Regions from separate parts of the Effusibacillus sp. SKA8 genome, predicted to be linked through region 1. Evidence: a T-box and tRNA genes for the amino acid it is inferred to sense, from the RefSeq annotation. Region 1 holds a T-box; the other holds one or more tRNA genes.

Region 1 (14,845 bases):
CCGGCGCAGGTGCAGCCGTCCCTGCACCAAATGCGCTTCGATGTCGCCGGGCCGTTCGATTCCGTCAAGCAGCACCGTAATCTGGTAGGCGTCCTTCGTTTCGTCGACTCGGATCCGGTTGTTCATCTGCTCGAACAAATTTTGCCAGTGGGCGGCGGCATCCAACCACTTTTCGAGATCGGCGAACATGCGTCCCAATACCTGACGCGGATCGCTCAAATCCGGCAGGTTTGCGTTTGCAGGCTCCCATTTTTGGGGGAGATTCCTCCGGTTCATGTCCGACACCCCTCCTACAGTTTTTTAGTCCCCTTTCGGTATCATGTTATGAACATCCCGAAACCAGGGTATGGGCCGATGCGGGGATTATGCGGATATCCATCCGATGGGTTCTTGTGGTACGATAGCAGTGCTCGGCATAAACCGCTCAGTCATGCAAACGATAAAAAAAGCGACGATGTTCGGGGTGACTTTATGCTTAAAAAATTAATCCCGTCGCTCTGTGTGCAGTCGATCTACCATATTGATCTGGATGCGCTGGAAATGCGGGGGATCAAAGGGATTATCACCGATTTGGACAATACGCTGGTCGCCTGGGACTCCCCGTACGCGACGCCGAAGCTGATTGCTTGGCTCAATGACGTCAAGGAGCGCGGATTTCAGGTGTGTATCGTCTCGAACAATAATAAAACAAGGGTGGAGGAATTTGCCCGCCCGTTGCATCTTCCGGCGATATACGGCGCGAAAAAACCGGCCGGACGCGCGTTTCGGCACGCCATGGCGATCATGGGCACAAAACCGCAGGAGACGGCGGTCGTGGGGGACCAGATTTTCACCGATGTGCTTGGCGGCAACCGGATGGGGCTGTATTCGATTTTGGTGCTGCCGATCGCGACCAAGGAATGGGCGGGAACCAAGATTCTTCGCGTGATGGAACGATTGGTGTTGAGGGGTCTGCGCAAACGCGGGATGATCCCCTGGGAGGAGTGATGGCGGCGATGGAAACGGTACAAGTCTGTACGGGGTGCGGAGTCCCTTTGCAAACGGAACACCCGGAACGCCCGGGCTTTACGCCTTCTTCCGCGTTGGAGAAGGAACATCCGGTTTGCAGACGCTGTTTTCGCATCAAACATTATAACGAGGTGGCGCCCGTCGCCATCCGGGAGGATGAATTCGTCCGTATCGTCAGCGACATTGGCCGGAAAAGAGCGCTCGTGGTAAAAGTCGTCGACCTGTTCGATTTTTCCGGTTCCTGGATCGACAGCCTCAGGCGGTACATAGGCAACAATCCGGTTTTGCTGGTCGCCAACAAAGCAGACGTTCTTCCGAAGCAGACCAATTTCGACAAAGTCGAGCAGTGGCTGCAAAAAGAAGTCGGGAAAAAAGGGATTCTGCCCGAAGGAATTGCGCTGGTGTCGGCAAGCAAAGGACACCGCGTCGAACAGGTCAAAACATTCATCGAAAGGTATGCCAACGATCGGGACATTTATGTTGTCGGCACCGCAAACGTAGGGAAATCGACTTTAATCAACCGCTTGATCCGTCTGTTCGGGGAGACGGGGGATGTCGAACTTACCACATCCCGCTATCCGGGGACGACGCTCTCGACCGTCCGATTGGCGATTCCCAATTACAAACACATGATCATCGACACGCCGGGGATCATGACGACACACCGCCTGACCAATTTGGTGTGTCCGAAGTGTCTCAAACGGATCGTTCCGGACCGTCCGATCGATCCCAAGATTTATCAGTTAAACAGCCGGCAGACATTGTTTGCGGGCGGGCTTGTGCGGTTTGACTTCATCAGCGGCGACCGGCAGCCGTTCGTCTGTTATTTCGCGAATCAACTGGAGATTCACCGCACCAAGCTGGAGAATGCCGACGCTTTGTATGACAAGCATGTCGGAGGACTGCTGGTTCCGCCATGCGCCGCTTGCGGCGGCCATCTCCGGGATTGGGTCACCCACAAGCTCAAATTCAAGCAGGGGCCAAACACGGATCTCGTGATTGCTGGTCTCGGCTGGATCTCCGTGCGCGGCAACGCGTGCGATGTGCAGATCAGGGTTCCCAGAGGCGTGGATGTCTCCGTCCGCAGGGCGATCATTTGATCTGGCAGGGCTTTAGCCGGGTGGGGCGTCAGGGCAATTGTAAAGGTTTTGTGAAGCGAAACGAAAAGCGTCATAGCCTCCCGGAAATCAGCATACGGTAAAATACATGATTTTCCGTCGCAGGGGAGGTTCAAAATGACGCCTCAGGTACAGGAGGGCAAGCGTTTGGTTGAACGCCGCATGGATACCGGTCCGCCGGCGCAACCGGTGCGGATGGACGAATTGATCGACCGTTTGCAGCGGGAAGTTTCGTTGGCGCGGCGGGAAGATCCGACGCTTGCTGACTATTATCTTCACGATGTCAAATTGTCTTTTCAGAATCAATCCATCGTTTTGCAGATCGATTTTCGCAAATGACAGAATCCTGGCAAGCAACACCCCTGTTCGGGCACGCGTTGGTGCATCGGGGGTGTTTTTCTGTTGCAGCAAATTCTGGTATAGTAAGGGAAGTGTTGCAGCAAAGGACATGCGGGAGGGAGAAGATGGAAGCTTTCGGACAATTGATTCTCACCGGGCTGTTCGGCCGCCCCGTTTCTCATTCCCGGTCCCCGCAAATGCACAACGCGGCTTTTCGCGACAAAGGCCTGCCGTATGTATACATCGCGTTCGATGTCGCGCCGGATCGGCTGGCTGCCGCGGCGGAAAGCGTTCGGGCGCTGGGAATTCGCGGCGTGAACGTTACGATTCCTCATAAAGTCGAAGTGATGAAGCATTTGGACCGGATTACGCCGGAAGCCGAGATGATCGGCGCCGTCAATACGATTGTGAATCAAAACGGTGAACTGATCGGATACAACACGGACGGAAGCGGATATGTGCGCTCCCTGACGGAGGAAACCCGTTTGTCGCTGCCGGAGGCGAGGGTTCTGGTTCTCGGGGCGGGCGGGGCTTCGCGGGCGGTCGTGACCGCAATGGCCCTGCAAGGCGCCAAGGAAATCTACATCGCCAACAGGACGCCGGAAAAAGGGGACGAGCTTGTGAAACGCATTTCGTCGTTGTGCCCCGCCCATTCGGTGTCGTTTGCCGATCTCCCGGCATTGTTGCGCGAAGTTCGGCTGGTTGTAAACACCACGTCTGTCGGCATGCACCCGGGCGTCGATGAGATCCCGATCGATCCTTCCCTGCTGCACGAGGGCCTGGTCGTCTCCGATCTGATCTACAACCCGCGGGAAACGCGGCTTTTGCGGGAAGCCCGGCTGCGGGGGGCGTTGACCCACGGCGGTCTTGGCATGTTCGTGTATCAGGGGGCGGAAGCGTTCACATTGTGGACAGGCGTTGAGGCGCCGGTGGACACGATGCGGAAAACAGTGGAAGCGCTACTGTAAAGGAAAAACAAACAAATTGAGCTTCCGCGGTAACCGGACAAGCGGGCAACCGGGAGTTGGAGAGGCGGTGACGGAATGAAAACCGGGTTGTTCGGAGGCACATTCGACCCGATTCATATCGGGCATCTGGTGGCGGCCAAACTCGCAAAGGAAGCTCTCGGACTCGACCGGGTGATTTTCGTTCCTGCGGGCGTGCCGCCCCATAAAATCGGAAAAGCGATCACCCCGGCGGCCGGACGGCTGCGGATGGTTCAGCTGGCGGTCGGGCATGAACCCGGTTTTGCAGTCTCCGATTGGGAATTGCGGCGGGAAGGGCCCTCTTACACGGCGGCAACGGTGGAGGAGTTCGCGTGTCGCTTTCCGGAGGACGAGTTATACTTTATAATGGGAGCTGATATGTTGGCCGATTTTCCCAATTGGCATCGGGCACAGCGGATTCTGCAACTGGCGCGGGTGATCGGATTGACGCGGCCCGGCTTTGCCTTGGACGCCTGCAGAGCCGCCTTGGCCAAAGCGCTGCCCGGTTCCGGCGAACGGATCCATTATGTCGAGATGCCTGGGCTTGACATCTCGTCGACCTGGTTGCGCAACCGGCTGCAAAAAGGCCTGTCGGTCGATTATCTGGTGCCGGAACCGGTGATTCGGTTTATTGAGGAGAACAGAGTGTATGACGGAAGACATGATTCGTGAAAAAGTGAAAGCGGAACTCAGCCCCAAACGGTTTCGTCATGTCGAAGGGGTGGTGCAAACCGCCGACCGGCTTGCGAGAATCCACGGGGCCGCCCCGGAGCGGGCGAGACTGGGGGCATGGATTCACGATTTCTGTCGGGAATGGCCACAGGAAAAATTGGTACGGGCGGCGAAAGAATATGGTATAGAGGAAATCTATTTTGAGGTGACCGAGCTGCTGCACGGGCACATCTCGGCGGCGATGGCGCCGCAGGTGTTCGGCATCGCCGACGAAGATGTGCTGAATGCTTCACGCTACCATACTTCCGGGCGCCCAAACATGTCCTTGCTTGAAAAAGTCGTCTTTCTCGCCGATGCGATCGAGCCGGGACGCGATTACCCGGCGGTGCGGGAGTTGCGCAAGGTGGCAGAAGAGGACCTCGACATGGCGTTGGCTCTCTCGTTCGACAATACGATCGAATATCTGATCAAATGCCGGCAGCCGATCTTTCCTTTGACGGTTGTCGCCCGCAATGAGATCTGGCGGATTTTGAAGGACAGACCGGTACGTTGACTCTCTTTTGACATAAAATACTCAGTAAGGACCATTTCACATTTCCTGGGAGGCATGTGCATGGGGGATCAAACGGTGGAATTTGCAAAAATCGCGGCCGAGACGGCTGCGGACAAAAAGGCGAAAGACATCGTAATGCTCGATATACGGGGATTGACAGTGATCGCCGATTACTTCGTCTTGTGCAGCGGAAATTCCACTACTCAGGTGCAAGCCATCGCAAAAGCGGTGAAGGAAAAGATGAATGAAAAAGGATTGCCGGTGCGCGGTATGGAAGGCTATGACGAAGCCAAATGGGTTTTGATCGATTGCGGCGACTTGGTCGTGCACGTGTTCCGGACGGAGGAACGCGAGTTTTACAACCTCGACCGGGTGTGGAGCGACGCAAGGGAGTTAAGCATCGGTTGATGGAAAATCGTTTGGTTTACGGCGAATTCGCCGAATATTACGATGTTTTGATGCAGGACGCCCCTTATGACCGGTGGATGGATTTTTTCGAGGAGACCCTTCGGCGGCAAACGGGAGGAGCCGGTTATGGCCGGCGGCTGTTGAAAATTGCCGATCTTGGGTGTGGGACAGGCACCCTGTCGGTTCGCTTGCTCGAAAAAGGGTATCAGGTTTACGCGGTCGACTTGTCCGAAGAAATGTTGGCGCAGGCGCAGGCGAAACTCGACCGCCCAACCCCTTTTTTGCGCTTTTTGCAACAGGATTTGCGGCATTTGCGGCTGCCGGAACCGGTCGACATCGCCGTTTCCTTTTGCGACTCCCTAAATTATCTTTTGGAGGAGTCGGATCTGTTGCAGGCGTTCCGGGCGATCCGCAGCCAACTGAAGCCGGGAGGCTGTTTCCTGTTTGACCTGCACACCCCGTACAGGTTGCGGGAAGAATTGGGACAGCAAGTTTTTTACGACATCCGGGACGAGATCGCTTATATCTGGCAAAGCAAATTTGATCCTGAACGGTGTCAGGCCGAATATGATGTCACTTTTTTTGTGCAGTCTGAAAACGGCTTGTACCGCCGTTTTCAGGAAACCCACACGCAGCGGACGTACACGCGGGAAACGGTCGAGCGGTTGCTTTTTGAAGCGGGATTTCGCGAGGTGGAATGCGGGGCGGATTTCCGCTGGAAGGAACCGGGCGAGACCGCCAGCCGGTTTTTCTTTTGGGCGAAATGAGTTTCTCTTTGCCGGACGGAAGGGGGATTTTGTTTTGAGTTTGACCGTGATGGTGCAGGGAACGGCGAGCGATGTCGGAAAGAGTTTGCTCTGTACGGCGCTGTGTCGGATTTTTGCGAGAAGGGGATATCGTGTCGCCCCTTTTAAATCGCAGAACATGGCGTTAAATTCCTACGTCACATGCGACGGCAAGGAGATCGGACGGGCGCAAGGCGTACAAGCGGAAGCGGCGGGAGTGGCGGCCACCGTCGATATGAACCCGATTTTGTTGAAGCCGAAGGGGGATATGACCTCCCAGGTGGTGGTGAGAGGGGTGCCCGTGGGGGATATGTCGGCCGCCGAGTACCGGAACGAATACGTTCCCACCGCGTTGCGCATCGTTGAAGAATCGCTTGCCTGGCTGCGCGGCGAATACGATATGGTCGTCATCGAAGGAGCGGGCAGTCCGGCAGAAATTAACTTAAAGCACCGGGATATCGTCAATATGAAAGTGGCGGAACTGGCGGATGCGCCGGTCCTCCTTGTCGCCGATATCGACCGCGGCGGGGTGTTCGCCTCGATTGTCGGGACGCTGGAATTGCTGGAACCGCATGAGCGGGCGCGCGTCCGGGGCTTTCTTATCAACAAGTTCCGGGGAGACATCCGCTTGTTGGAGCCGGGGCTGCAATGGCTGGAAGAGCGTACGGGCATTCCGGTGCTGGGCGTGATTCCGTACCAACGCGACTTGTACATTGAAAGCGAGGACTCGGTGGTTCTCGACCAAATCGGTTCCCCCTCGGCTCGGAATGAAATTGATGTTGCGGTGATCCGGTTGCCGCACATCTCCAATTTTACCGATGTGGATCCGCTTCGCTTCGAACCGGATGTGTCCTGGCGTTTCGTATCGACTGCGGAACAATTGGGGGAACCGGATTTGATCATTCTGCCGGGCACCAAGAACACGATTGACGATCTGCTGTGGCTGCGAAAAAACGGGTTGGCGCGGCGGATCGCGTGCTTGGCGGGCAGCACCCGCATTCTTGGCATTTGCGGCGGATACCAAATGCTTGGAGTCAAGCTGTTCGATCCGGATCGGGTCGAATCGGACGTGTCCGAGACGGACGGCCTGGGCCTGCTCGATGTGACAACCCGGTTTCTTCCCGAAAAAACGACTGTGCAAGCGCGAGGGATTGTCCTGGATTTGCCGGGAGCCGCTGCCGCGCTGTCCGGGATCGGGGTTGAAGGCTACGAGATTCATATGGGGCAGTCAAGGCGGGGGAGCTGCCGTCCGTTTGCCCGACTTTCCGCTCAGGGCGGGGAAAAAGAAGACGGGGCCGTCAACGCCGACGGTACGGTGATCGGGACCTATCTGCACGGGATTCTGCATAATGATGTCTGGCGGCGGACATTCCTTGACGGTATCCGGATCGGCAAAGGACTCGCGCCGGTCGGAAAGACGGATTCCAGCCACCGACGACGGCAGGAAGCGTTTGACCGGTGGGCGGATCTTGTGGAAAAAGTTGTTGATGTGGACCGCCTTTTGTCGATCATGCAAACCGGAGCCGGCCGCGCCATGCGGGAAATTTCGCCACCGGCGAGCGGGATCAAAGGAGAGATTTTCAGATGAAAATTTACACCCGGACGGGAGATCAGGGAACCACCGGCGTCATCGGCGGACGTGTCCGCAAAGATTCGGCCCGCGTCGAGGCGTACGGCACGATCGACGAACTGAATTCGTTTGTCGGGCAGGCGATCACGTTAATGGACCCGGTGAAGCACAGGAAAATGATCGAGGACCTGACCGAAATACAGCATGAATTGTTTGACGCCGGCAGCGATCTCGCTTTGGTGAAAGCGCCGGAGGGGATGACGATCCCTTACAAGATCAACGCCGATCAGGTCACCCGGTTGGAGCAGTGGATCGACCGGTATGACGCGGAATGTCCGCCGCTCAAACGGTTTGTTCTGCCGGGAGGAAGCCCTGTATCGGCTGCGCTTCACGTGTGCCGGACGGTCGCCCGCCGCGCGGAGCGCCGGGTGGTGACGCTGGCGGAACAAGAGCCGGTCAATGCGGAAGTCCGCCGGTATTTGAACCGTTTGTCCGATTTCTTCTTTGCCATCGCACGCGCTGCCAACATGCGGGACGGCGTTGGCGATGTGGAATACAAACGGGGCGGCGAAGTGTTCCGGTAATGCGATGTTGCCGGTGTCCTCCACTCCCCTGCCGCATTTTGCGGGAGAGGAGTGGATTTTTTGTTGTATAAATCTTCCTCTCACCTTATATTTTGTATAGAATGTATAAAGAAGAATTATTGTTTTACATAATGGAAAAGTGTTTCATGCCGATTTGAACGGGAGGGGGAATCCGAATGTTTCTGGTTGCTCGCATTTCTTCGTCGATCCGCGGCAAACTTCTGATCATGCTGGTTGTGATCACGCTCTGCCCGATTTTTGCCGTCGGCTACCTGCAGTACAGAAACGCTGAAAAAGCCGTATACGATTTGACGGTTGCGGATCTGCAATACCAGACCTCGCTTATCGCCAAGGAACTGTACGCTTATACCCAAAGCAGCAATCCAAACGGTGCAGACTTGGAAAAGGTGGACGCGATTGTCAAAGACGTTGCCGAACGTTATTACAAGCCGAACGGAATGAACGGATACGCGTTCATTCTCGACCCAAAAGGCATTGCGATCTTCCATCCCACGCAGAAGGGAAAGGATCTGAGCGGAGAGATTTTCTTCCCCCAAATGCTCAAGCAAAAACGGGGCTGGATTGAATATGTTTTTCAGGGAAAATCGAAACTCACCGCCTTCGAGACATTACCAAACGGTTGGATCCTTGGCATTGGCAGCTATACGGACGATCTCTTGCAGCCGATCAACAAAAGCAAGGTGATGACACTTGTCATCAGCTTGATTGCGTGCGTTGCAGCTCTGTCTGTCGGAAGTTTGGTCGTCCATCGCGTGACCGAACCGATCCGCGCGCTGGTGGGAGCGATGCGGAAGGCCGAAACGGGTGATCTGACCGGGCGAGTGCCTGTGAAATTGCGGGATGAACTGGGGCAACTCTCTGCCATGTACAACGAAATGATGTCGGTTTTCCGCGATATGATAAAAGACGTGCAGCATGTTTCCGAGCAAGTTGCCAGTGCTTCCGAAGAATTGACCGCCAGTGCCACGGAGAGCGCGCGGGCATCGGAGCAAATCGCGGCTTCCGCTTCCGAGATCGCCGCCGGTTCGGAGAAGCAAAAACATTCCGTCATGGAAACAACCTCGTCCCTTCACCGCATCGGTAGGGATATCGAACAAATCGGCATGTTCATGCAAAAGGTGAACGAAGATTCCCAAGCCGCCCAGCAATACGCCCATAATGGCGAGAAAACGCTGCAGGAACTCGTTGTGGAGATGAACGACATCACGGCCAAAGTCAGCCAAACGCAAGGCGTGGTCAAAGAACTCGGCGAACGTTCGGAAGCCATTTTGGGAATTATCACGGTGATTCGCGAAATAAGCGCTCAGACGAATTTGCTGGCGCTAAACGCCGCGATTGAGGCGGCGCGCGCCGGTGAACAAGGCCGCAGTTTTGCCGTTGTCGCCACAGAGGTGCGGAAGTTGGCCGAAGAATCGGGAAAAGCGGCGGAAGAAATCTCCGGCTTGATCCTTTCCATCAACGACGAGATTAAGCAAGCGGTTGTGGCGATGGAGGAAACCAGCGGAACCGTCCAACAAGGCCGTGACGACGTGTCGGCGGTCGGCCAGGCATTCCAGCACATTCTGCGGGCAGTGGACGATGTCAGCAATCAGGTCTTTAATATGAACAACTCGATTCAGGCGATCGTTAAAGACACGGAACAAATCGTGAAAAATGCCGACTACATTTCCCATCTGGCGGAAGTGGCGGCAAACGATACGCAGGAAGTGGCAGCTGCATCCGAACAGCAGTCGGCAACCACGCAGGAGATGACGGCGGCTTCCGAAACTCTGGCACAAATGGCGGAAAAGCTGGCGGAGATGGTAAAACGGTTTACGATCTGAAGCGGAAAATAACCGTTGCATCTGCCGAAGAAAAATAACCGGCGTTCCTCCTGAATAAGATATGGCAGGACGGTATCCGAGCAGGATTTGCCTGAGCAAGTCGGTCTTGCAGAACATTGCCGGCAGACGCTTTTCCGGGTGCCGGTAAGGAGGAAGAGCCATGTTCGTGCATGTGGTGAAACCGGGAGAATCCCTTTTTTCCATAGCGGAACTGTATGGGGGAACGGCTGAACGTCTCCGGGTGGCAAACGGTTTGGAGGGAGACCGGCTGGTGCCGGGGATGAGCCTCGTAATCCCTGCCGGTCCTCGCTGCACGCTGCGGACTTGCAAAATTCAAGCGGGGGACACCCTGGACACGATTGCGAAGCGGCTACGTGTACCGCCGCACATCATCAGGGCTGTCAACGGCAGGCTGGATGAACAAAATCTGGCCGCTTACGAAACGATTTGGGTGCCTTGTCCGATTCGCGGCGAAGAATCGGTGGAAGTCAACGCGTTTATGGTCCCGACCGGCAGCGGTGTCGATGAAGAGATGCTTGCGGAAACCGCCGACTGCCTCACCTATGTGTCATTTTTTCACTATCCCGTCCGACCGGACGGAACCCTGTCGGATTTGCCCGATGAAAAAGCGATCGCCAAAGCGAAGGCGGAAGCAATCGCGCCGTTGCTCACCGTTACGAATTTTGACGGAACCCGTTTCAACTCCGATGTGGCCCGTGCCGTTACCGAAAACCCGGCTGTCCGGGGAAAAACCGTTTCCAACCTGCTCTCTCTTGTGCAAGCGAAAGGCTACAGCGGGATCAATGTCGATTTTGAGCACCTGTATCCGGAAGACCGAGAACACTATAACGCATTTGTCCGGGACTTGACGGAAGCTGCCAAACTTCGTCAAATTCCGGTTGTGGTCTCGATCGGCCCCAAGATGTCCGACGATCCCCGCAATCCCTGGACAGGCGCTTACGATTACCGCACACTCGGGCAGTTGGCGGACCGGGTGATCCTGATGACCTTTGAGTGGGGGTGGGTGGGAGGTCCCCCAATGGCGATCGCCCCGCTGAACATGGTGCGCCGGGTTCTCCATTACGCGACCGCTGTGATCCCGCCCGCCCAAATATTGATGGGCATGGCGTTATATGGGTATAATTGGCCCACCCCTTACGAGAAAGGGAAGCGGGCGACGGGCATTTCGCCAAAAGCGGCGGTGGAGCAGGCGATCCGCACAAACGGTCACATTCACTTCCATACGGCGGCTGCCGCCCCGATGTTTACCTACCGGGGACCGATGCAGGAAACCCGTCAGGTGTGGTTTGAAGACGCTCGCTCCGTTTTGGCGAAATTTCATCTTGTGTGGGAGATGGGGCTTGCGGGCGTCAGCTATTGGATGCTGGGCCACCCGTTTCCGCAAAACTGGACGCTGCTCAGCGGTACGTTTGACATAAGGAAGATGGAAGAGTTTTCGGATCTCGCCTGATGCGCGTGGCTGTCGCAGCGGCCCACATATGGCCCACATATGCGCCTTGACAAAACGGTGGTCGTCTGCGTATACTAACAAGCGGATGTACGAATTCGACAAAATGTTACGGCAAATGCGTTGACAAGGAGCAGTATTCGATCCCGTTCTTCCCAGAGAGCCAACGGAAGGTGCGAGTTGGCAGGAACAGACGAAGAAACTCGCCTTTGAGCAGTTACAGGGAACGGAGTACCTGTGACCGGGTTGTCCCCGTTAAGAACCTCGAGCGGACAGTGTCGCCGCCGGACGGCGATTCTTGTCTAATAGGGTGGTACCGCGGGAACCAGTGATGTTTTTCCAACCTCTCGTCCCTAGCAGAAGGCTTTGGGGTGGGAGGTTTTATATTATAATCTCCGCTATATTTGCGTTTCGGGTCTCCCAAAAGCGCTTGGGAGTTCCCGGACGGAACCTTCGTTTCACTTTTTGGGGAGCGATTCATTGGGGGGCTGTCAGATGAGCGAACGAAAATACGTGCCTGCTGAAATCGAGAAAAAATGGCAGCAGGCATGGGAGGAGTCCGGTGTCCACAGGACAGTCGAATCGACCGGAAAACCTTATTTTTATTGTCTGGAAATGTTCCCGTACCCTTCGGGGCGCCTTCATATGGGACATGTCCGCGTGTATTCCATCGGCGATGTGGTGGCGCGTTTCAAACGGATGCACGGCTTCAACGTCCTGCATCCGATGGGATGGGACGCGTTCGGCATGCCGGCCGAAAACGCGGCGATCAAGAACAAGAGCCACCCGGCTCCCTGGACGTACGACAATATCGCGTTCATGCGCAACCAGCAAAAAGAACTGGGCGTTTCGTACGACTGGTCCCGGGAAGTGACGACTTGTTCGCCCGATTACTACAAGTGGACCCAGTGGTTGTTCCTGCTGTTCTACGAACGGGGGCTCGCCTACAGGAAAAAAGGGGCGGTCAACTGGTGCCCGGAATGCGCCACCGTGCTTGCCAACGAGCAGGTGGAAGACGGCGGTTGCTGGCGCTGCGGCACCGAAGTGGTGAAAAAAGACCTGGAGCAATGGTATCTGCGGATTACCGACTACGCGGAACGGTTGCTGAACGACCTGGACAATTTGCCGGGCTGGCCGGAACGCGTCAAGACGATGCAGCGGAATTGGATCGGCAAATCGACCGGTACGGAAATCATCTTCGGGATCGACGGGCACGACGGATTGCTGACCGTATTCACAACCCGCCCGGATACGTTGTACGGGGTCACGTATCTGGTGTTGGCCCCCGAACACCCCGCTGTTGAACGAATCACCGGAAAATCCGGGAAAAAGAACGAAATTCACTCGTTTGTCGAAGAAGTGCGGAAAAAATCGGAGATTGAGCGCACCTCCGAAACCGCGGAAAAGATCGGAATGTTCACGGGCGAATACGCGATTCACCCGAAAACCGGCGACCGCATCCCGATTTGGATCGCCAACTACGTGTTGCCGGATTACGGAACCGGTGCGGTGATGGGGGTGCCCGCCCACGACCAGCGGGACTTCGAATTCGCCGCAAAATACGGTTTGCCGGTCAAAGTCGTCATACAGCCGAAAGACAAGCCGCTGGAACTGCCGTTGCAGGCCGCTTACACCGACGAAGGCGTGCTGGTGGAATCCGATGCATTCAACGGGTTGGACAATCTGGAAGCGATCGACAAGATCTCGGAAAATCTGGAACGGGAAGGAAAGGGAAAGCGCACCGTTTCCTACCGTCTGCGGGACTGGCTGATCTCCCGCCAGCGGTACTGGGGATGTCCGATTCCGGTCGTGTATTGCGAGAAGTGCGGAACGGTTCCCGTTCCGAAAGAGGAGTTGCCGGTGCTGCTGCCGGAAGAAGTGCAGTTCGAGGTGGCGGGCAAATCGCCGCTTGCCACAAACGAGTCTTTTGTCAACACCGTATGTCCTTCCTGCGGCGGAAAAGCAACCCGGGAAACGGACACGATGGACACGTTCATCGATTCGTCGTGGTATTATCTGCGGTACGTTTCGGCCAAGAAAAGCGACGGCCCGTTCGATACGGAGGCGGTGAACCGCTGGCTGCCCGTCGACAAGTACATCGGCGGAATTGAGCATGCGGTGCTGCACCTGCTGTATTCCCGGTTTTTCACCAAGGTACTGTACGACGCCGGGCTGGTGAATTTTGAAGAACCCTTCGAAAGCCTGCTGACGCAGGGCATGGTGATCAAAGAAGGCGCCAAGATGTCGAAGTCCAAAGGCAATGTCGTTTCGCCGGAAGACATTGTGAACAAGTACGGAGCCGATACGGCCCGCACCTTTATCCTGTTTGCCGCTCCGCCCGACCGCGATTTGGAATGGAGCGACCAGGGGGTGGAAGGAGCCTACCGGTTCCTCGGCCGCGTATGGCGCCTGGTCGATACACACGCCCATCTGTTCGCCAACCGTCCGGCGGCGGATGTTGCAACCGGACCGGCCAAGAAGCTTTGGCAGCAGACCCATTTTGTCATCAAGAAAGTGACGGAAGACATCGGGGAACGCTACCAGTTCAACACGGCCATTTCGGCGATCATGGAGCTGGTGAACGGCATCTACAGCTATCCGGACGGCGCCGACATCGGAACCAAACTCGACGCGATTGAAACGGTAATTTTGCTGCTGGCGCCGGTCGCGCCGCATATTGCGGAAGAGCTGTGGCATATGATCGGGCACCGGGAGAGCGTTCATCGCCAAACGTGGCCCGTATACGATCCGGCCGCGCTGGTACAGGATGAAATCGAATATGCGGTACAGGTGAACGGCAAATTGCGCGACCGCGTGGTCGTCTCGAAGGACGTGACGGAAGACGAGCTCAAAGCGCTTGTCTTGGCGCAGGAGAAAGTAAAAGAACAGGTGGCAGGCGGCACCGTCAAAAAATTTATCGTCGTGCCGGGCAAACTGGTCAACATTGTCGTTGGCTGACCCCGGACAGACCCCTTTTCGGCAGTGCAAGCGCGAATCGCGTTTGCACTTGTTTGTGGGGAAAGCCCCGCAAAAACGCTTACATTCGCTTACAGGGCTCTCTTTCTTACGGCTGTTACTGGCCGGCTGTTACCGGCGGTTACGGCTGCCCCGGCGCTCGGCCACGGTTCTTGTCGTGATGGCGTTCCATCGCTAGGCGAATCAGTTCGTCCAGCAGTTGGTCATAAGGAATGCCGGTGGCTTCCCATAACTTCGGGTACATCGAATAGACCGTAAAGCCGGGGAATGTGTTGATCTCGTTGATCAGGAAACGGTCCGTCTTGCGGTCAAGGAAAAAATCGACCCGCGACAGCCCCGATCCGTCGATGGCCCGGTACGCCCGGATCGCCATTTCGCGGACTTCCGCCATTTTATCGGCGGGAAGATCGGCCGGGATGATCAGATCGGATGTGCCGTCGACGTATTTGGCGTTATAATCGTAAAAATCGGCTTTCGGGATGATCTCGCCGGCAACCGACGCGCGGGGTTCGTCGTTGCCGAGAACGGCCACTT
Region 2 (14,845 bases), on a different contig from region 1:
GATTCCGGTCGCGTTGGATGAAGCGAACCGCATGGGCAAATTTAAAGCAGGCGACCTGCTGATGTTGGTCGGCTTTGGCGCGGGGTTAACATGGGGCGCGGCCGCCCTTCGCTGGTAAGGAGGCGGGAGAATGGCAAAACTGGCGTTTGTTTTTCCGGGGCAAGGGGCGCAAACGGTCGGCATGGGCAAAGCAATGGCCGATCTGTACCCGGAAGCCCGGGCTGTTTTTGAAGAAGCGGATGAAGCGCTGGGATTCGCTCTGAGCGACATCATTTTTAACGGACCCGAAGAGCGGCTGCGGTTGACTTATTATACCCAGCCGGCGATCCTGACAACCAGTATCGCTTTGTACCGGGTGTTTGAGAAAGAGGGATTCGTCCCCGCATACACTGCCGGACACTCGCTGGGCGAATATTCCGCGCTGGTTGTCGCCGGCGCGCTTGATTTCGCCGATGCCGTGCGGGTGGTGCACCTTCGCGGCAAACTGATGGATGAAGCGGTACCCGCCGGTCAGGGAGCAATGTCTGCAGTGATCGGCGGCGATCAGGCCGACATCCGGGCGGTGTGCGAACAAGTGTCGGAAACGGCGGGTGTCGTTGAACTGGCAAACATTAACTGTCCGGGTCAGGTTGTGATTTCCGGACAAGCGGCAGCGGTGGCAATGGCCGGTGAGCGTCTTGCGGAAAAAGGAATGCGCATCATTCCGCTCGTCGTGTCAGGTCCTTTCCACTGCTCCCTGATGCAGCCTGCCGCCGAAAAACTGGTAAATGTGCTGGGCGGGATAACGGTTCGCGACGCGAAAATTCCGGTGATTGCCAACGTTTCCGCCAGACCGGTCATCTCGGCTGGTGAGATCCGCGGCGCTCTCTACGAACAGGTGGCATCCTCCGTTCTTTGGGAGGAATCCGTCAGGTTCATGTTGGAACAAGGCGTCGATTGCTTCGTCGAAATCGGCCCGGGCCAAGTGTTGTCGGGGCTGATCAAGAAAGTGAACCGGCGTGTGCCGACCTTGTCGATTCAGGACCCGGCCACTTTTGAAAAAACGGTTTCTGTCTTAAGGGGGGAATCCTAATGTTTACGGGAAAAGTCGCGCTGGTAACCGGCGCTTCCCGCGGCATCGGCAGGGCGGTTGCAATGCTGCTGGCGGAACGCGGCGCGAAAGTGGTAGTCAATTATGCAGGAAATCAGGCAGCCGCTGAAGAAGTGGTGGCCCAAATCCGTGCCATGGGCGGGGAAGCCGCCGCTGTGCAGGGGGATGTGGCGAAAGCGGAAGACGCGGAGAAAATCGTCAATTTTGCAACGGAAACGTTCGGCCGGCTCGATATTCTTGTCAACAATGCCGGTATTACCAGGGACAATCTGTTGATCCGCATGAAAGAAGAAGATTGGGACACTGTGGTCGACACGAATTTGAAAGGCGTTTTCAATTGCACAAAAGCGGCGGCAAAAGTGATGATGAAGCAGCGTTACGGACGGATCGTGAACGTGACGTCGGTTGTCGCCCTGGCAGGCAACCCGGGACAGGCAAATTACGTGGCAGCCAAATCCGGCGTCATCGGTTTGACCAAATCGAACGCCCGGGAACTGGCATCCCGCAACATTACGGTCAACGCGGTCGCTCCAGGGTATATCCGGACCGATATGACGGCCGTACTGAATGATGAAATGAAAGAATCCCTCGGCAAGCAGATTCCGCTCGGGCGGATGGGCGACCCGGAAGATATCGCCAGAGCGGTCGCGTTCCTTGCCTCGGACGAAGCGTCTTACATTACGGGGCAAGTTTTGACCGTGGACGGCGGCATGGTCATGTAAAAAGCTGACTTCGGAGCGGGAATCGTGTATACTCTGAAGAGGAGGTGAAAGGCATGTCAATTTTTGACACCGTGAAGAAAATCATCGTTGACCGTTTGGGTGTTGACGAATCGGCTGTAACGATGGAAGCTTCTTTTAAAGATGATCTGGGAGCGGACTCGCTCGATGTTGTGGAACTCGTGATGGAATTGGAAGATGAGTTCGATTTGGAAATCTCAGACGAAGACGCGGAGAAAATCACCACCGTCGGGGAAGTTGTAAAATACATAGAATCCCATAAGGCGTAATCTCCGTCGTCTTGCACACCCCAGAGTCCCGCGGGTTTCCTCGGGACTCTGACTACGACAATCAGCGTTCCCTTGCCGAGGACTTGAGCATACATGATGAACAATTGATCGTCCATTTTTTAAAAAGGCAGAGTGATTTCCCACATGAGAAGACGAGTGGTTGTGACAGGAATGGGGGTTATCTCCCCTGTCGGCAATGACGTCGCGACGTTCTGGGACAGCCTTGTTGCCGGAAAATCGGGCGTCGGCAGGATCACCCGCTTTGACGCTTCCGAATACCCTTGTCAAATCGCGGCGGAAGTGAAGGATTTTAACCCTGAGAATTATATTGACAAGAAAGAGGCACGCCGGATGGACCGGTTTGCCCAATACGCGGTGGCGGCCGCCAAAATGGCGCTGGAAGACAGCAAGTTGCAAATCACGGCAGAAAATGACGAGCGGATCGGCGTATATGTCGGTTCCGGCATCGGCGGATTGGAAACACTGATGGAGCAGCACCAAATCCTGTTGGAAAAAGGCCCCCGCCGGATCTCGCCGTTTTTTATCCCGATGATGATCGGCGATATGGCTTCCGGACAGATTTCGATCATGCTCGGGGCGAAAGGCCCCAACTCGTCCCCCATTTCCGCCTGCGCGACCGGCACCAACGCGATTGGCGACGCATACAAGATCATTGAGCGCGGCGCAGCGGACGTGATGATTACGGGAGGATCGGAAGCAACCGTGCTGCCGATGGCGATTGCGGGATTCGCGGCGGCGAAAGCGCTGGCGACCGCTTTCAACGACGCGCCGGAAAAGGCGAGCCGTCCGTTTGACCGCGACCGCGACGGATTCGTCATGGGCGAGGGAGCCGGCATCCTGATACTTGAAGAACTGGAGCACGCCAAGCGGCGGGGTGCGCCGATTTACGCCGAAATTATCGGTTATGGCATGAGCGGCGACGCGTATCATATCACGCAGCCAGCCCCGGAAGGAGCCGGAGCGGCCAGAGCGATGCGCGAAGCGATTCGCGATGCGGGCATCCGGCCGGAAGACGTCGATTACATCAACGCCCACGGGACTTCAACCGACTACAACGACAAATACGAGACGATGGCGATCAAGAGAGTGTTTGGCGATCACGCTTACAAACTGGCTGTTTCCTCAACCAAGTCGGTAACCGGCCATCTGCTGGGAGCCGCCGGCGGCGTCGAAGCCATCGCCTGCGTCAAAGCGATTCAGGATCAAATCCTGCCGCCGACCATCAATCTCGACAATCCGGATCCCGAATGCGATTTGGATTATGTCCCGAACAAGGCGCGTCCGGCAGAGATTCACGTCGCCATGTCCAACTCTTTGGGATTCGGCGGGCATAATGCGTCGATCCTATTTCGAAAATATGAAGAGTGATTCGTACCGATTTCTGCCCCGGCCGGGGGCATCCGTTTTTTGCGAGGGGCTGCCGCCGGGGCGTTACGCTGATCAATCACAGGTGAGAATTGTGGCTGGGAAATTCGATTTGTTGCAACAATCCCTCGGTATCCGGTTTTCCAATCTTGCTTTGTTAAAACAAGCGTTCACCCACGCGTCTTACCGCAACGAACATCGCGGTGAGAACGGACAGGACAACGAGCGGCTTGAGTTTCTGGGAGATGCCGTACTGGAACTGTTAGTCAGCGAGTATTTGTTTGCCCGTTACCCGGCCTTGCCGGAAGGGGAATTGACGCGGATGCGGGCGGCGATCGTCTGCGAGCCGTCGTTGGTGAAGTTCGCGGAAAAACTCCATTTCAACAAGTACATCCGCCTGGGGCGGGGGGAAGAACTATCCGGAGGAAGGAAGCGGCCGGCTTTGCTGGCGGATGTGTTTGAAGCGTTTGTCGGTGCTTTGTATTTGGACCAGGGGCTGGAGGCGGTGAGATCGTTTTTGCAGACTTACGTGTTGCCGGAGCTGGAAAACGTGCACGGCCTGTTGCTCTCTGACTTCAAGACGCTGCTTCAGGAGCATGTGCAACGTGAAGGTCTTGGCGTTTTGTCTTACAGAATTCTTGAGGAGCGGGGACCTGCCCACAACCGGGAATTTGTCTCGCAGGTTTTTATCAATGACATTCCATACGGAAAAGGGACGGGCCGCTCGAAGAAGGAAGCGGAACAACGGGCGGCGCACGATACGCTGACCCTATTGGGACGTTAAACCGCAACCGGATAATGTGTCAGGAATCGGGAGTGGTGTTCGTTTGTATCTGAAACGGATGGAAATCGTGGGATTCAAATCGTTCGCCGACCGCACGGAACTGGAGTTTGTTCCCGGCGTGACAGCGGTGGTGGGGCCCAATGGTTCCGGCAAAAGCAATATCTCTGACTCGATCCGCTGGGTGCTTGGCGAACAGAGCGCCAAAAGCCTGCGCGGTGCCAAAATGGAGGATGTGATCTTTGCTGGCAGCGACACGCGGAAGCCGGTCAATTACTGTGAAGTGTCGCTGACACTGGACAACAGCGACGGCACATTGCCTTTGGACTACAACGAAGTGACCGTCACCCGCCGCGTATACCGTTCCGGCGAGGGAGAGTATTTTATCAACAAGCAGGCCTGTCGGCTGAAGGATATTGTGGAACTGTTCATGGACACGGGTCTTGGGAAAGAGGCCTATTCGATCATCGGGCAGGGACGGATCGACGAGATTCTTTCCAACAAAGCGGAAGATCGACGCGGCATTTTTGAAGAAGCGGCGGGAATCGTCAAATACAAAGCGCGAAAACGGGAAGCGGAAAAGAAACTGGAGGAAACGGCGGCCAACCTGGTGCGCATCGGGGACATTATCGGGGAGTTGGAAACCCAGATCGGACCGATGCTCGAACAGGCGGAGACCGCCAAGCGGTACAAGCGGTTGAGAGAGAACCTGCAAACTTTGGAAATCGCCTTGTGTGTTCATGATATTGAAGAACTGCATGCCCGTTGGCAACAGGAAAAAGAACAGGGTGCCAAACTAGAGGACGAACTGGCGGCACAAACGGCTCTTGTGGCGGGGCAGGAGTCCCGCTACGAGCAGTTGCGCTGGCAGGCCGAACAACTCGACAAGATGATGGAGGCCAGCAACAAAAAGCATGTGGAAGTGGTGGCCGAATACGAAAAGGCGGAAGGGCGCCGGGAAATACTGCAGGAACGCCACGGGAACCTGCAGGCCGGGCAGGCGGAGCTGCAGTCGGCCATCGCCAAGCTTGAGGGGGACCTGCAGGAAAAAGAGCGGCAGTTGACGGAGGAAACGGACAAGCTAGCAAGGCTGACGGCGGAGCGGGACGGAATCCGGCGCGAACTGGACGAGAAGCTGGACAGCGCCAAGGGATTTGTGGACCGGGGGGAACTGGAAGCGGAAATCGAGCGGCTGAAAGCGGATTTGATCGAACAACTGAACGAAACGGCCGGGAAACGAAACGAGTTGAAAAACATTGAAGCGAACAAAAGCAGCTTGCTCCGGCGGATTGAAAAGATGCGGGAAGACGAGGCGGAACTGCGGGAGCGGATCGTCGCGTTGGACGAATCCCTGGCTGAAAGCGAGTCCGCGCTCAGCGAACGGCGCAGGCAGGAACAGGCGCTGCAGAAGCGTTTCGAGGAACAACGGCGATCCGCCGCCGGCCGCACGGAAGAGAAGGAGCGGTTGCTTGCGGCGCTTCGCCAGCTTCAGACGGAGAAAGCGTCTTTTCAATCGCGGTATGAATTGCTGCGAGACATGCAGCAGGAATACGGCGGATTCTCGCAAGGCGTCCGCACCATTTTGCAGGCGGCCGGCAAAGGTCGCGTCGTCGGCATTTGCGGGGCGGTCGCGGAGTTGATGCACGTGCCCGCGCAGTATGAGACGGCAATTGAAACGGTACTGGGCGGGGCTTTGCAGAACGTTGTCGTCGAGTCGGAGAAAGCCGGCCGTGACGCGATCCTTTTCCTGAAACAAACCGGTGGCGGCCGGGCGACCTTTATGCCGCTTGACGTCATGCGCGGACGGCTGCTCGGGAGAAACGAGCGAACTGCCATTGAAGGGCACCCGGGTTACATCGGAATCGGCGCCGAGAGGGTCCGGTTTGCCGAAAAGTACCGGCCGATTGCGGAATATCTGCTGGGACAGGTGGTGATCGCGAAAACCATCGCCGACGCGAACGCGTTGGCCCGTCTGCTGCAGTACCGTGTCCGCGTCGTGACGCTGGACGGCGATGTCGTCAACCCTGGCGGCGCAATGACCGGGGGCAGCCAGCAGAAAAAAGGCACCAGCCTGCTCGGGCGTCAACGGGAAATCGAAGAGATGGAACAAAAGATCGCCTCTTTGCAAATGCAGCTGGCGGATGTGCAGCACAAGCTGGACACGTTTGAAGCAATGGCGCGTCAAACGGAGGTGGAGTTGAACGAAACCGCCCAAAAGCTCGAAGCAGAGCGCGCGCAGATTCACTCGCTGGAGGCGCAAACGCGTGAATTGGGAGTTCAAAAACGGTCGGTCAACGAGCGGTTGCAGCTTGTGACCCTGGAACATCAGCAATTCGAAAAGGAACTGTCCGGCTGGAACCGCAAGGAGGAGGCGCTGCAAGCGGAGCTTGCGGCATTGGACGCACGGGTCAAGGAGTTGTCGGCGCAAGTCGATCAGGCGCAAGCGTTGTTGAAGCAACAGCAAAGCGTCCAAGCGGATATCTCGGAAGAAGTCACCGGGTTCAAGGTGCGCTTGGCGGCGCTCGATCAGGAAATCGCGTCGACCAAAGCGAACGTGGCCCGGATCGAAAAAGAACGGGCGGCGGTGCTGTCCGAATTGCAAGACAAGCGGAGCGAACTAGAAGCAACACGGGAGCGAATCGAGCGGACGCAAGCGGAATTGGAGGAAGCGGCGGCACAGTTGACGCTTTTGGAACAGCGCCGGGCGGAAGCGCAGCGAGCGCTGGAGGAAGAACTGGCCCGCAAGCAGGAACTTCACAGGAAGATGGCCGACGAGGAACACAAGGTGCGGGAAGCCCGGCTGGTGCTCAAGAATCTGGAGAATCAACTGCACCAGATCGAAGTGAAAATCAACCGCCTCGATGTGGAGTTGAACACCGCTCTTGCCAAGCTGGCGGAAGATTACCGCATTTCCTTTGAATTGGCAAAAGAGCGGTATCCGGTACCGGAAGACGTGCCGGACGCCAAACGGCAGGCGGCCGATTTGCGCAGGAGCATCGAGGCGCTGGGCGAGGTCAATCTCGGAGCGATCGAAGAGTACGCCCGAATGCAGGAACGGCTTGGCTTCTTGACGGAACAACGCGATGATTTGCTGGAAGCGCGGGACAAACTGAACGAAGTGATCGCCGAGATTAACCGCGAGATGTCCAAACGGTTTACGGAGACGTTTGAAGCGATCCGCGGACAGTTTCATGACGTGTTCAGCCGTTTGTTTGGCGGCGGGCGGGCAGACCTGATTTTGGCGGATCCGGACAATCCCCTGACCACCGGGATTGATATTGTGGCGCAGCCTCCCGGCAAGAAATTGCAAAATCTGGGGCTTTTGTCCGGCGGAGAACGGGCGTTGACCGCGATGGCGCTGCTGTTTGCGGTTTTGCACGTCAAGCCGGTTCCCTTCTGCGTGCTGGATGAAGTGGAAGCGGCGCTGGACGAAGCGAACGTCAGCCGTTTTGCCGAATATATGCGGGAATTTTCGGCCCAGACGCAGTTTATCTGCATCACGCACCGGAAAGGCACCATGGAACACGCGGACGTTCTGTACGGCGTGACGATGGAGGAATCCGGCATTTCCAAGCTGATTTCCGTCAGGCTGGTGGAGCGGCAAGAGATTCAGACCGCATAAGCCGGCGGACTTTTTGTTCCAAACGGAGCGAGGATAGCCTCTTTACCCTTTGCGGAAGACTAGGAGGGAGGAGGTGACGCCGTGCACCGGATTCAAAGCTGCTTGTATCGACCTTATAAAAGGTGGCGGTTTGCGTTGCAGCGACGATGCAGCCGGGTCTTGTTGGCGGTGGCTTTGGCTGTGCCGGGACCGGCGGCTGCAGCGATGGCGGATACGTGCCACGCGATGCCGCAAACGGAACCGTCCTATGCGAAGTGGGGAAGGCTGGCGATGGCGGAGACGAAGAAAAAATATCCCGGTGCGGCGATCGTCGATTACCGGCACGTCGGCCGCCAAACGAAATCATCGGCTACGACCGAGGAAACGTTCAAGCTTTGGCTCAAGAACGGCAACCGGGAATGGGGCGTTTATGTGCGGATTGTGTTTGAGACATCCAGCGAGCGGGTCGTGTCAGTCACTTTTCAGGAAACAAAGCGGTAGTCCTTCGAAAAAACGGCGATTTCGGCGGAACCATCGCCGCTCATCACGAAACGGCTTGGCAGGTGCCCATGCCAGCCTATGCCCCACCAAGTCCATGCCAGACTTCCGTGTCTTCTTGTTGTTCTGTATGGCGAAAAAGAGATATAATTAAATTTATGAGGTGAACAACACGGCGGACCTGAGCGGCTCGGGTCCGCTTCAAATTGCTGGACAGCGCAAACGAGGCAGGGATGAACATGGGATTTTTCAGCAAGTTTAAAGAAGGGTTGAGCAAGACCCGCGACTCGTTTCTGGAGAAAGTGGGGGCGGTCTTTAATCGCCGGAAAATCGACGAGGCGTTTTACGAAGAACTTGAGGAACAGTTGATCATGGCGGATGTCGGCGTCAACACTGCGATGTCTTTGCTGGAAGAACTGCGCGCCGAAGTGAAAAAGCGAAGGATTGAGAATGCGGCCGATCTGAAGCCGGTGCTAAAAGAAAAATTGGCGGAATTGATGGGGATGGAAACGGTGGCGCTAAACCTCAACCCTTCCGGCCTGACGGTGGTCATGATCGTGGGTGTAAACGGTGTCGGGAAAACCACCACCATCGGCAAGCTCGCCCACAAATTGAAAACGGAAGGCAAAAAAGTTATTCTTGCGGCGGGAGACACCTTTCGGGCCGGCGCGATCGAACAGCTCGAAATCTGGGGGCAGCGCGTCGGGGCGGATGTGATCAAACATCAGGCGGGATCGGACCCGGCGGCCGTCGTCTATGACGGCGTACAGGCGGCGAAATCGCGCAAAGCGGATGTTTTGATCGTCGACACGGCCGGTCGTCTCCATAACAAGACCAACCTGATGGATGAACTGAACAAAGTCTATCGTGTGTTAAAACGGGAAATTCCCGATGCGCCGCACGAAGTGCTGCTCGTGCTTGACGCGACGACCGGTCAGAACGCTCTACAGCAAGCGAAAATATTCGGCGAAGCGACGGGGGTCACCGGCCTGGTTCTGACTAAGCTGGACGGGACCGCGAAGGGAGGCATCGTCATCGCGATTCGCCACCAGATGCGAATTCCGGTGAAATTCGTAGGCCTCGGCGAGAAAATCGACGACCTGCAGGAATTTGACCCGAACCAGTTTGTCGAAGCGTTATTTGACTCCTCACAAAGTGATTCTTGACATTCTTTAACGGTTCCAGTATTATGAGGTTTGTGCTGTAAAGGTATATATCTTGACAGGCGGAAGGCGTGGTCAAATGCTTGAGAAAACCACACGCATGAACCTGTTATACGATTTTTACAGTGCGTTGCTGACCGAGAGGCAGCGCACTTTTATGGAACTGTACTATTACGACGATCTGTCGTTGGCGGAAATTGCAGAACAGTATAACGTCTCCCGGCAGGCGGTGTACGACAACCTCCGCCGTTCCGAACTGCAGTTGGAAGAATACGAACAGAAATTGCGGCTGCTCGAACGGCATGCGAACCGGATTCGCTGGTGCGGCGAACTGGCGGAGAAAGTGCGGAGCCTGCCTGTGGACGAAGCTCTCAAGGCCGAGTTGACCGGTTATATCCGGTTGCTTTTAAACGACGGGGAAACCGGATCGGACGAAGACGAAAGCTGACGCGCAACAATCCAGGAGAGGAGGGGGCCCATGGCGATTTTTGAAGGATTGTCGAGCAGGCTGCAGGAGACTTTCCAGCGCCTGCGCGGCAAGGGAAAGCTGACGGAAGACGATGTCAAAGAAGCGCTGCGGGAAGTTCGTTTGGCGCTGCTGGAAGCGGACGTGAACTTTAAAGTCGTCAAAGAGTTCATCGAAAAAGTCCGGGAACGAGCCGTCGGCCAGGAAGTGCTGCAAAGCCTGACGCCCGGCCAGCAGGTCATCAAGATCGTCAACGATGAGTTGACGGAGTTGATGGGAGGAACGCAAAGCCGGATCGCGCAGGCGGCCAAGCCGCCGACAGTCGTGATGATGGTCGGCCTGCAAGGGGCCGGCAAGACCACGACGACGGGGAAACTCGCCAACCTCCTGAAAAAACAAAATCGCTATCCGCTGCTGGTGGCGGGCGACATCTACCGCCCGGCCGCGATCAAGCAGCTGCAGGTGCTGGGAGAGCAAGTGAAAACCCAGGTGTTCTCGCTGGGCGATCGGGTAAGCCCTGTTGAAATCGCCAAGAACGCGGTGGCCCACGCAAAATTGCACGGGTTCGATTACGTATTGATCGACACCGCCGGCCGTCTGCATATCGACGAAACCTTGATGGACGAGTTGAAACGGATCAAGGAAGCGGTGAATCCGGATGAGATCCTGCTGGTGGTTGACGCGATGACCGGCCAAGACGCGGTCAATGTGGCCGAAACCTTCCACCGGCAGCTTGGCATCACAGGCACGATCCTGACCAAGCTGGACGGGGACACGCGGGGCGGCGCCGCACTTTCGATTCGGTCGGTGACGGGCACGCCGATCAAATTTGCCGGGATGGGCGAAAAGCTGGATGCGCTGGAACCGTTCCACCCCGACCGAATGGCCTCCCGGATTCTCGGCATGGGGGATGTCTTAAGCCTCATCGAAAAAGCGCAGGCGAACGTCGACCAGGCGAAAGCGCAGGAAGCGGGCAAGAAGCTGATGAGCGGGGAATTCACGCTGGAAGACTTCCTGGAACAAATGCAGCAGATCAAGAAAATGGGACCTCTGCAAGACCTGCTCGGGATGCTTCCGGGTTTTGGCAGCCACAAGGCGCTGCAAAACGTCAACATCGACGACAAACAAATCGCCCGCGTCGAGGCGATCATCCGCTCGATGACGCCCCGGGAGCGGCGGGACCCGAAGATCATGAACGCCAGTCGCCGGCGCCGAATCGCGGCGGGCAGCGGAACTTCCGTGCAGGAAGTCAACCGTCTGCTGAATCAGTTCGCCGAGATGCAAAAAATGATGAAACAGCTCCCCGGACTTGCCAAGAAACTGGGCAAGAAAAAAGGGAAAAAAGGGTTTGGCGGTTTCAAGTTTCCGTTTTAACCATGCATTCCCTTTTGGGGCATGAATGGATATAATACTAACTTGACTTTGACCAGGAGGTGAAATGCAAATGGCAGTGAAAATCCGTTTGAAGCGCATGGGTGCCAAGAAAGCTCCCTTCTACCGCGTTGTTGTGGCTGATTCCCGCTCTCCGCGTGACGGCCGTTTCATCGAGGAGATCGGTACTTATAACCCGGTCACGCAGCCGGCTCAGATCAACATCGACGAAGAGAAAGCGATCAAATGGCTGAAAAACGGTGCGCAACCGTCCGACACCGTTCGCAGCTTGTTCAGCAAGACCGGCATCCTGAAGAAAGTTCACGAGATGAAGTAAGTCCATTCCATTCATGGAGGGCTGGCTGATGAAAGAGTTGGTTGAACTTATTGCCAAAGCGCTCGTGGATCACCCTGACGAAGTTCGCGTCACAGAATCGACGAGAGATCATGATGTGGTCTATCAATTGACTGTAGCACAGGGTGATGCCGGAAAAATCATCGGCAAACAGGGACGGATTGCCAAAGCGATCCGGACTGTCGTGGCGGCGGCCGCCTTGCAGGAAGACAAGCGGGTAACCGTCGAGATCATGTAGAAAGGGCCGGAAATCACAGGGTTCCCGGCCCTCATTTTTCTTAACTCCGCAAAGTGCGGGAAGCTTCGGAGAGAGTTATCGGGTATTTTGCGGATCCCCCGAATTGAGAACGGCAGGGAAAACGGTTATGCTGTACAGAAGGATGTGATGGTTTTGCAGGAACGATTGATACGAGTCGGATCTCTCGTTAACACACAAGGCATCCGGGGCGAAGTCCGGGTGATCAGCCACACCGATTTTCCGGAAAAACGGTTTGTGAAAGGCTCCAGGCTTTTGCTTGTCCATCCGAACTTTCCGGAGCCGGTGGAACTGATTGTCGAGTCGGCCCGCGTCCATAAAAGTTTTTATCTGCTGAAATTTGTCGGCCATCCTTCCATCAATGACGTGGAAAAATACAAAGGCGGCGAACTGAAAGTCCCGGAATCGGAGTTGGCGCCGCTGCCTGAAGGAAGCCACTACATTTACCAGTTGGTCGGCTGCCGCGTAGTCACCGAAGAAGGGCAGGAATTGGGGGAACTGGTCGAGGTTTTGCAGCCGGGAGCGAATGACGTCTATGTCGTAAAACCCCCGAAGGGCAAAGACATCCTGTTGCCGGCGATTCCCGATTGCGTGAAAGAAGTCGATGTGGAGAACAAGTTGATTCGCGTTCATCTGATGGAAGGTTTGATGGATTGATGAAAATCGACATTCTCACGTTGTTTCCTAGCATGTTTACGGGCGTTCTCTCCGAGAGCATCATCGGCCGCGCCCGTTCGACCGGGACTGTGGAGGTCCGCGTTATCGATTTCCGCCAATTTTCCACAAACAAGCACCATACGGTGGATGATACTCCCTACGGCGGAGGAGGCGGCATGGTATTAAAGCCGGAACCGATTTTTGCCGCGGTGGAATCGCTGATTGAACCTGACCGGGCAAAACCGAGAATTATCCTCACCTGTCCGCAAGGGGTTCCTTATACGCAGGAATTGGCTTTGGAACTGGCGAAAGAAGAGCATCTGATCCTGATCTGCGGGCACTATGAAGGGTATGACGAACGGATCCGCCGGCATTTGATCACCGACGAACTCTCCATCGGCGATTATGTGCTGACGGGAGGGGAGATCCCGGCGATGGCGATTGTCGATTCGGTGGTTCGTTTGCTGCCGGGGGTGCTCGGAAACGACAGATCGGCGGAACTCGATTCGTTCCGCAACGGCCTGCTGGAACATCCTCATTACACGCGCCCTTATGAATTTCGCGGCTGGAAAGTGCCGGATGTCCTGGTTTCCGGCCATCATGAGAAAATTGAGCAATGGCGCCGGCGGGAGTCGTTGCGCCGCACCTATCTGCGGCGTCCCGATCTGCTGGAGCGTGCCGTTTTGACCGAACAGGACCGGGAATGGTTGAAAGAAATCGCCGCAGAAACCGTTTCCGAAAACCGCGGGTCCCCTCCGCGGACACCATGATCTGTATCCCTGCGCCGTCTTTGGAGGAGACCCCAATGTAGAATATGCGGTAGGTTCCCGATTGGTTCTTTTGGAGCCGGGAAAAACATTGAAAACGGCGGAAATTCGTGATATCATAATCGATGTTCGAAACGGGCAAGCCCGGTTTCATTTGCCGGCGTGGCGGAATTGGCAGACGCGACGGACTCAAAATCCGTTTCCCGCAAGGGAGTGGGGGTTCAAGTCCCTTCGCCGGCACCAAATACGCAACGAAGCTCTTAAGGATAACTTGTCCTTAGGGCTTCTGTTGCGTACCGGAGGTGCTCGGGCATGATCTCGAAAAAGCTGGACAAGGAAACGGCTGAACAATAATCCCACGATTAGCAGGGAAAATCCGTCGAGATCAAAAGGCCAAAGGACGGAGGCTCAAAACTCCGGATGCATTGATAATCGCCACAGCTTTGGAGCAAGCATGAATAAAAGCTCAAGCCATTCAACGATCTATGTTGGTGGCTTTATTTACTTATTTGATACAATATGACTATAAGCAGTACCCGTACAGGGCGATGATCTCCGTCGCCTCCGGCGCATATCCGTACGGACGAGCATATAAGAAAGGAGCTTGAGCATGGCTGCACTGAGCTACAAGGAGTTTATCGAAGAGGTACGGACGCGTATAAGCCGGTTTACGGCAGATGATTTCCGGGACCTGATCTTGTATTGGGCCAGTGAAGAGCCTTTATCCAAAAGACAAGCATTTCTGAACAAATTGATCCCCCGTGAGCGGGGGAAGCAGGAAGCTCTTCCGGATGCGACCAGATTGATTGAGGAGATAGAAGCTTTTGCCCAAAGAGTGGAAGATGGCGAGTATTGCGACGGATGGGGGTGGGATGAAGATATCCATGAAGAGCGGGACTGGGGCAACGAAAGCTGGGCGCGGGAAATGGACGGCTTTTTCCTGCAAACGAAAAGCCTGCTGCTGCAAGGGGATTACGCGTCCGCGGAAGAAGCTTATCTGAAATTGTTCGGCGTACTGGAGATGGGCGAAGAGCCGGGACATCTTCCCGGAACGGACTACGCGAACATGCTGGAGGTCGATCTGGACGAGCAGGTTGCCCTTTTTCTCCGCTGTGTCTATATGAATTCAGCTCCGGAACAACGGCCGGCTTCGCTATACAATGCGATGAAAAGATACGGGTATCTGGGCTCAGGCGTTACGCTAAAAAGCATTACCGGCGCATTAGACGTTTCGCTGCCGGATTTTGACGTTTTTTTGGCAGATTGGATTGAATTTTTGAAAAATCAAGGTCACTGGCAGGTCAGCGAGTGGCTCAGGGAAGCGGTTTTCATGAAAGGCGGCGTGCCGGCGATTGCCGAGTTCGCAAGGGAATATGCGGCAACGTATCCCTTGGCCTATATGGACTGGATAAGGGCCCTGGAGGCGGAAGGCGACATGGATGCGA

What was found. A T-box is a leader RNA that pairs with one kind of tRNA and senses whether it is charged. The one in region 1 lies ahead of leuS (leucine--tRNA ligase), so its partner is inferred to be a tRNA-Leu.
Region 2: it has a tRNA-Leu gene. The T-box ahead of leuS (leucine--tRNA ligase) is inferred to sense a tRNA for this amino acid. The anticodon was not compared.

What each region holds. Positions count from the first base shown of each region.
Region 1 covers NZ_JBZCSF010000003.1:42,827-57,671, reverse strand. Annotated here, with positions in the region: gene AC4ED1_RS04085 (Hsp20/alpha crystallin family protein) at 1-276, opposite strand, end outside; gene AC4ED1_RS04080 (YqeG family HAD IIIA-type phosphatase) at 472-987, shown strand; gene yqeH (ribosome biogenesis GTPase YqeH) at 996-2,108, shown strand; gene AC4ED1_RS04070 (hypothetical protein) at 2,244-2,465, shown strand; gene aroE (shikimate dehydrogenase) at 2,591-3,433, shown strand; gene nadD (nicotinate-nucleotide adenylyltransferase) at 3,509-4,123, shown strand; gene yqeK (bis(5'-nucleosyl)-tetraphosphatase (symmetrical) YqeK) at 4,101-4,676, shown strand; gene rsfS (ribosome silencing factor) at 4,737-5,084, shown strand; gene AC4ED1_RS04045 (class I SAM-dependent DNA methyltransferase) at 5,084-5,851, shown strand; gene AC4ED1_RS04040 (cobyric acid synthase) at 5,886-7,457, shown strand; gene AC4ED1_RS04035 (cob(I)yrinic acid a,c-diamide adenosyltransferase) at 7,454-8,023, shown strand; gene AC4ED1_RS04030 (methyl-accepting chemotaxis protein) at 8,200-9,867, shown strand; gene AC4ED1_RS04025 (glycoside hydrolase family 18 protein) at 10,028-11,338, shown strand; T-box leader at 11,450-11,693, shown strand; gene leuS (leucine--tRNA ligase) at 11,831-14,293, shown strand; gene AC4ED1_RS04015 (D-alanine--D-alanine ligase) at 14,433-14,845, opposite strand, start outside.
Region 2 covers NZ_JBZCSF010000001.1:69,231-84,075, forward strand. Annotated here, with positions in the region: gene AC4ED1_RS00375 (beta-ketoacyl-ACP synthase III) at 1-118, shown strand, start outside; gene fabD (ACP S-malonyltransferase) at 131-1,072, shown strand; gene fabG (3-oxoacyl-[acyl-carrier-protein] reductase) at 1,072-1,812, shown strand; gene acpP (acyl carrier protein) at 1,866-2,099, shown strand; gene fabF (beta-ketoacyl-ACP synthase II) at 2,244-3,488, shown strand; gene rnc (ribonuclease III) at 3,580-4,269, shown strand; gene smc (chromosome segregation protein SMC) at 4,313-7,888, shown strand; gene AC4ED1_RS00410 (YqzG/YhdC family protein) at 7,970-8,368, shown strand; gene ftsY (signal recognition particle-docking protein FtsY) at 8,605-9,531, shown strand; gene AC4ED1_RS00420 (putative DNA-binding protein) at 9,608-9,976, shown strand; gene ffh (signal recognition particle protein) at 10,007-11,368, shown strand; gene rpsP (30S ribosomal protein S16) at 11,439-11,702, shown strand; gene AC4ED1_RS00435 (KH domain-containing protein) at 11,731-11,958, shown strand; gene rimM (ribosome maturation factor RimM) at 12,106-12,633, shown strand; gene trmD (tRNA (guanosine(37)-N1)-methyltransferase TrmD) at 12,633-13,403, shown strand; tRNA gene AC4ED1_RS00450 (tRNA-Leu) at 13,557-13,643, shown strand; gene AC4ED1_RS00455 (hypothetical protein) at 14,011-14,845, shown strand, end outside.